Hoeflea algicola: one gene and its partner. The protein of the gene in region 2 interacts with the protein of the main gene of each other region in a pairwise test. Links are inferred from orthologs where the notes say so. Each region holds a gene or a part of one and is shown on either strand. Other genes may lie near its edges.

Evidence for each region.
Region 1: the proteins of cysK (region 2) and cysE interact in binary tests that used the Escherichia coli proteins (3 or more experiments, as listed by UniProt). The link is inferred for Hoeflea algicola from one-to-one orthologs.

The regions. Positions count from the first base shown.
Region 1 is NZ_JAOVZR010000001.1:910,245-913,498, forward strand. What follows is about bases 188-3,122. They hold cysE (serine O-acetyltransferase), read right to left. Parts: upstream 2,100-3,122; coding sequence 1,275-2,099; downstream 188-1,274. Other genes in these bases: OEG84_RS04575 (hypothetical protein), read left to right, coding at 188-373; OEG84_RS04580 (DUF3126 family protein), read right to left, coding at 858-1,067; OEG84_RS04590 (enoyl-CoA hydratase-related protein), read left to right, coding at 2,173-2,979; OEG84_RS04595 (alpha/beta fold hydrolase), read right to left, coding at 2,996-3,122. Outside these bases: more of OEG84_RS04575, read left to right, coding at 1-187; more of OEG84_RS04595, read right to left, coding at 3,123-3,254.
Region 2 is NZ_JAOVZR010000001.1:3,675,081-3,678,243, forward strand. The notes cover bases 58-2,901. They hold cysK (cysteine synthase A), read left to right. Parts: upstream 58-914; coding sequence 915-1,889; downstream 1,890-2,901. Other genes in these bases: OEG84_RS17910 (proline racemase family protein), read left to right, coding at 58-764; OEG84_RS17920 (YifB family Mg chelatase-like AAA ATPase), read right to left, coding at 2,014-2,901. In the rest of the region: more of OEG84_RS17910, read left to right, coding at 1-57; more of OEG84_RS17920, read right to left, coding at 2,902-3,163.

The DNA of each region.
Region 1 (3,254 bases), 2.8 Mb from region 2 along the record:
ACGGATCGCACAGGCCACCATGTCGCGAGACATGTCCGGCCGGCTCACGCCGATCTATCAACGCCTGACCGACGGTCATCCAGTGGCAGGTCCAAACGGGCTTGATTCGATGCGGTTGAGGTCCGGGGCCGGTTATGCCAACGAATTGCTCTATGTCGAGCACGCGGTTAAGGACAATCCCTATGCGGTGCGCTGCCTCGTCGAGGATGCGCAGTCACAGCCTGATTTCAGCACCCGGACCGGATGCCAACGCGATATTTTTCTTGGTGATGGATTGTCGGTGACTTACCGCTTCTCCATCGAACTGCTGCCGCATTGGCGCGAGATTGAACGCGATGTCCGCGCCCGTTTCGAGGCAGCACTGGCCGGCTAATTCTGATTTTCTGTAAACAAAGCCGTCGAACCTGGAAAACATGTCGGGGAAGGCACAGGCCCATATCACCCGGCAAGCCCAAGCGCCCGAATCGATCTGTCCGGGCGCAGCGCTTTGATACGGGGATGTTCTCGCTCAAATCAAAACATATGAGCGCGGCAGAACTTAGAGCCGTTCATCTTGAAATGAACCGTTTGAGCGTCGAATTTTCATGATCTGGCAAGAAGCGTGCGGTGACGCGGCGCCAGCGCCGTTAGCCGTGCGCGACGTAGTCCAAAACGCGAAAGAACAAGCTCACACGATCACCTCTCAGCGCTGGCTCTGAGGTTGCCGGAAGCACCGCCGCGCTCCTCGCTTGGTAGTCTTTTCCACGCTAGCGTCGTCAATATCCTCGCACGATGCGCTGCATCGTGGCTGCGGTATTTTCCTAACTGACGCGGAAAATCCATTCCATCAAACTGCTTCCATTTCAAGATGAGCGGCCCTAGTCCTCGAGATCCACATCAAGGATAGCCATCGAGAAATTGTAGGAGAGATCGCCATCTTCATCGTCACGAAAAACGATACCGAGGAACTCGTCGCCAAGATACACTTCCGCCGAATCGTCCTTGCGGGGCCGTGCCTTGATCACCATTTTCTCGTTGAAAAGACGCTTGAAATAGGCATTCAGCTTGACGATTTCATCGGGTTTCACAGTGCTCTCCTGGGCAATTGGCTTCGTCGGGCTTTTGGCACGGACGGCCGGCTAAATCAAACCCGTGACGCAGTTTTTGAGTGGCATAATAAGGTTAAGCGGCGCGTTGTATCAGATCTGCGGCTCGGCAACCGCCCCTAGGCCGCGGTTGCGTGCATGAGCACGCCGTACCCACAATTCCGTAAGAACGACATCAACAAGGCTGTTTCACGCGTTGCCGCTCAGCATCTGGTCCATGGCGCGCGAAGGTTCATCACAGCCCGCGGTGCCGACAACCCGCGCCGGAACACCGGCAGCGGTCGAATTCGGCGGAATCGCCTGAAGCACCACCGAACCAGCAGCAATGCGGCTGCAGCGACCGATTTCAATATTACCCAGCACCTTGGCGCCGGCGCCGAGCATGACGCAATCCTGGATCTTGGGATGGCGGTCACCGGTCTCCTTGCCGGACCCGCCCAGCGTCACCCCGTGCAGGATCGACACATTATCGCCGATAACGGCGGTGCGACCGACAACCAGCCCGGTGGCATGATCGAGAAAAATGCCCTTGCCCATCACCGCGGCCGGATGAATATCGGTCTGGAACACTTCAGACGACCTGCTCTGCAGATACAACGCCAGATCGGTCCGGCCCTGGCCCCAGAGCCAATGCGCCAGACGGTGGGTCTGAATCGCGTGAAATCCCTTGAAATAGAGCACAGGTTCGATGAACCGGTCGCAGGCCGGATCGCGGTCATACACCGCCTGAATGTCGACCCGCAGCACTGCACCCCACTGCTTCCAGTCCGCTGACATTTCCAGAAATGTCTGGCGCAGCAGATTGGCCTGCAAATCGGGGTGATCAAGCCGTTCGCAGACGCGGTGAATCACCGCCTCCTCAAGCGAAGGCTGGTTCAGGATGGTCGAATAGAGAAACGCCGCCAGCAGCGGATCCTGACCGACCGAGCGTTCGGCTTCCATGCGGATCGAATCCCATATCGGGTCGATCGTCTTGACGGCGTCGTCGGTCCGCACTCCTGAATTCGCTGCCATTGCCGCCTCCGGGCTTGATTGCTTTCACCCTGAAGATAAGCCACAACGCAAAAAAAACAAATGGGTGGAGCCAATGGGCGCACAAACTTCCTTTGCGGACGGCACGATCACCGCCGCCGTCACCGATTCCGGCATCGGCCGTGTGACCATCAACCGGGCTGATAAACGCAATGCCCTGACCGATGCGATGTGGCGCGCCCTGCCCGCTGCATTTGCTTGGCTGACCCGCGACAAGCAGGCCCGGGTCATCATCATCGACGGCGCAGGCAATCGCGACTTTTCCGCCGGCGCCGATATTGGCGAGTTTGACACGCTGCGCAAGGATGCCGAAACGGCCCGGGTTTATGAAGCCGGAAATTCAGCGGCATTTGCGGCAATTCGCACGTGTCCGGTTCCGGTGATCGCCGCCGTGCGCGGCATCTGCTTTGGTGGCGGCTTTGGCCTGGCGGCGGCCGCAGACATCCGTATTGCCGACGAGACCGCCCGTTTTGCAATCCCCGCCGCCCGCCTTGGCCTAGCCTACCCGCTCGACGCAGTGCAGGACCTGGTTCGCGCACTCGGCGATCAGGCAGCGCGCTACGCGCTTTACTCAACCCGAGAATTTTCAGCGCTTGAAGCCAAGGCGTTGGGCTGCCTGACGGCACTCCATCGCCCTGACGATCTCGATACCGAGGTCAACGCGCTCGCAGAAGCAATCGCAGAAGCCGCACCGATGTCGGTGCGGGCGTCCAAAGCTGCCATTAATGCCCATTCCAGCCGCGATGAGGCGGCCTTTGCCAGCGCATCCAGGCTCGCCGATGCGACATTTGAGAGCGTCGATTACGCCGAGGGGCGCCGCGCGTTCACGCAAAAACGGCGCCCGGATTTTTCTGGCCAATAAGCGCTCGGAGAGCCAGTCAAATCCGGCCTTCAAGCTTGTCGAGAAATCCCAACACCGCATCGTTGAAGGCGTCATTGCGGTCACCCGCCACCATGTGCCCGGCGCCTGAAACATCAACGAAATCGGCATGCGGCACCATCTCCCGGAACGCCAAGACAGCTTCCTCGGTGACCAGTTCCGATTGCTGGCCACGCACCAGCAACACCGGGATGGAAAGCTGACGCGCCGCATCGATCAAGTGCTGCTGAGCCGTCTCGCCACCGGTGCTGATGGAG
Region 2 (3,163 bases):
ACAATGAGGGCTATTCCACCATGTGCGGCCACGCCATCATCGCGCTGGGCCGGTATGCGGTGGATCAGGGGCTGGTGCCGCCCGACGAGCATGTGACCCTCGTCAACATCGAATGCCCTTGCGGCCTGGTGCGCGCCGAGGTGACAATGCGCGACGGCAAACCCGCCGAGGTGAGTTTTGAAAGCGTGCCGTCATTCCTGTTCGCGCGCGATCAGGTGCTTGAGGTCGGCGGCTGGGGCGCGATCAGTTTCGACGTCGCCTATGGCGGCGCCTTTTATGCGCTTGCCGATGCCCCTCAGTTCGGGCTTGAGTTTGACCGTGACCCGGCCGCAGCCTTTGTCGAGGCCGCCGACGCACTCACCCGCGCGGTCAAGCAGGCGCTGCCGCTCAGCCATCCCGATGCCGCCGATCTGGCCTTTCTCTACGGCTCTATCCTGACCGATGGCAGCGACGCATATTCCGATCAGCCGACCCGCAATGTCTGCGTCTTTGCCGACCGTCAGGTTGATCGCTCGCCCACCGGCTCCGGCGTCACCGCCCGGCTCGCCGCCATGCAGGCGCGTGGCCAGATTGGCATCGGCCAACAACGCGTCTTTACCAGCATCATCAACACCTGCTTTACCGGTGAAGTCGCGTCGCTGACCCGCGCCGGCGCGCATCAGGCCATCACCGCGCGTGTCTCCGGCAAGGCCCATTATACCGGCCGCAGCGAATTTTCCGTCGAGGCCGATGACTCGCTGGCGGAAGGTTTTCTCCTGCGCTAGCTGATCAGATGCGGATTCTGGAATTGGAATCTCAGCCTTAGGTGTTCGTTGGAATAAATTTGCTCCCCTCTCCACACGTCGCCGGTGCGCATCATTCGCGCCGGCGTGCCATCTGGCCTATAGTCTGGCAGGTTCAACAGGAGTTTGCCGATGTCTGCTTTCTCGCCAGCCAAGCCCGGTCGCGGCCGGGTCTACAATTCGATCATCGACACCATCGGCGATACGCCGCTCGTGCGGCTGGGGAAGCTCGGTACCGACGAAGGCGTGAAGGCCGATCTTCTGGCCAAGCTTGAATTCTTCAACCCAATCGGCTCGGTCAAAGACCGGATCGGCGTGGCCATGATCGAGGCACTGGAGACCGAGGGGCGGATTGCGCCGGGCAAGACCACGCTGGTCGAGCCGACCTCCGGCAATACCGGCATCGCGCTGGCTTTTGCCGCCGCCGCCAAGGGCTACCGGCTGATCCTGACCATGCCCGAGACGATGTCGGTCGAGCGCCGCAAGATGCTGGCGCTGCTCGGCGCCGAACTGGTGCTGATCGAGGGCGCCAAGGGCATGAAGGGCGCCATCGCCCGCGCCGAACAACTGGTTGCTGAAATCGACGGCGCGGTGATGCCGCAGCAGTTCGAAAACCCGGCCAATCCGGAAATTCACCGCCGGACCACTGCGGAAGAAATCTGGAACGACACCGATGGCAAGGTCGATATCGTCGTTTCCGGCATCGGCACCGGCGGCACCATCACTGGCGTTGGCCAGGTGCTCAAACAACGCAAGCCCGATGTCAAGATCATTGCCGTCGAGCCTGCGGTTTCGCCGGTGCTGTCGGGCGGCGCGCCCGGTCCGCACAAGATCCAGGGCATTGGCGCCGGCTTCGCACCTGCGGTGCTCGACACCTCGATCTATGATGAAGTCGTCAAGGTGAGCAATGACGAGGCTTTTGCCATGGCGCGCAAGGTCGCGCGGCTCGAAGGTCTGCCGGTCGGCATTTCCTCGGGCGCGGCGTTGGTGGCCGCGATCCGGGTTGGCCAGCGCGAAGAAAATGCCGGCAAGCAGATCGTTATCATCATCCCCTCCTTTGCCGAGCGCTACCTGTCGACAGCGCTGTTTGACGGACTGGGCGACTGACCAGATAGAGGATTCTCCGCCTGGCCGGATTAGTCATATTGCGGAACAACACCGCCAAACAATTGGCGAACCGACCGCCCGGCAATCATCCGGGCAGTGATAAATGCAGGTGGTGCCACGGCGCTTACGCCGCCACGGCCACGCGCTCGGTGGCGATCCGGTAGGAGATCGATTCTGCCAGGTGAATCCGGCCAACGGTGTCGACGCCGTCAAGATCGGCGAGTGTCCGCGCCACCTTGAGAATCCGGTGATAGGCGCGGGCCGAAAACCGCATCTTCTGGGCCGCATCGCTCAGGAGTGCCTGGCCGCCGGCGTCGGGCTTGGCGATCTGCTCAACCAGTGCCGTCGAGCATTGTGAATTGGTGCGGATATCGGGGCGCCCGAGCGCTCGGTAGCGGTCCAGTTGCAGTGCCCGGGCACGCGCCACCCGAGCCGCCACGTCGGCACTTTTCTCTGCTGCCTGCGGCCGGATCAGATCCTCGGCGGTGACCGCCGGCACATCGATGCGGATATCGATCCGGTCCATCAGCGGGCCGGAAATGCGGCCCTGGTAATCGCTCTGGCAGCGCGGACCGCGGGCGCAGCTGTGTCCCGGCTCGCCGGCCATGCCGCAACGGCACGGGTTCATTGCTGCGATCAGCTGGATATTGGCCGGATAGCTGACCCGGTGATTGGCGCGGGCAATCACGCTCTCGCCCGTCTCCAGCGGCTGCCTGAGTGAATCGAGCACCTGCGGCGTGAATTCGGGAAATTCATCGAGAAACAAAACGCCATTATGGGCCAGCGATACTTCCCCGGGCCGCGCCTTGAAGCCGCCGCCCACCATCGCCGCCATCGAGGCCGAATGATGTGGCGCGCGGAACGGCCGGCTGTCGGACAGTTTGCCGCCCGCCAGCCGCCCGGCAATTGAATGGATCATCGACACTTCAAGCAGTTCGGCTGGCGACAGCGGCGGCAGGATTGACGGCAGCCGCGCCGCCAGCATCGACTTGCCCGATCCGGGTGGTCCGACCATGATCAGGTTGTGCCCGCCGGCCGCGGCCACTTCCAGCGCGCGCTTGGCGGTTTCCTGGCCCTTGATGTCGGACAGGTCCGGCATATTGGCCGGGGCTGCGCGCATTGCCGGTTCGGGGCGCGCCAGCACCTGCGTGCCGCGGAAATGATTGGCCATGGCGATCAGCGAGCGTGGCGCCAGAATGTCGATCTCCGCACCCGCCCAGGCGGCTTCCGGGCCGGACCCTGCCGGGCAGATCAGCCCCTTGCCAAGCGCATTG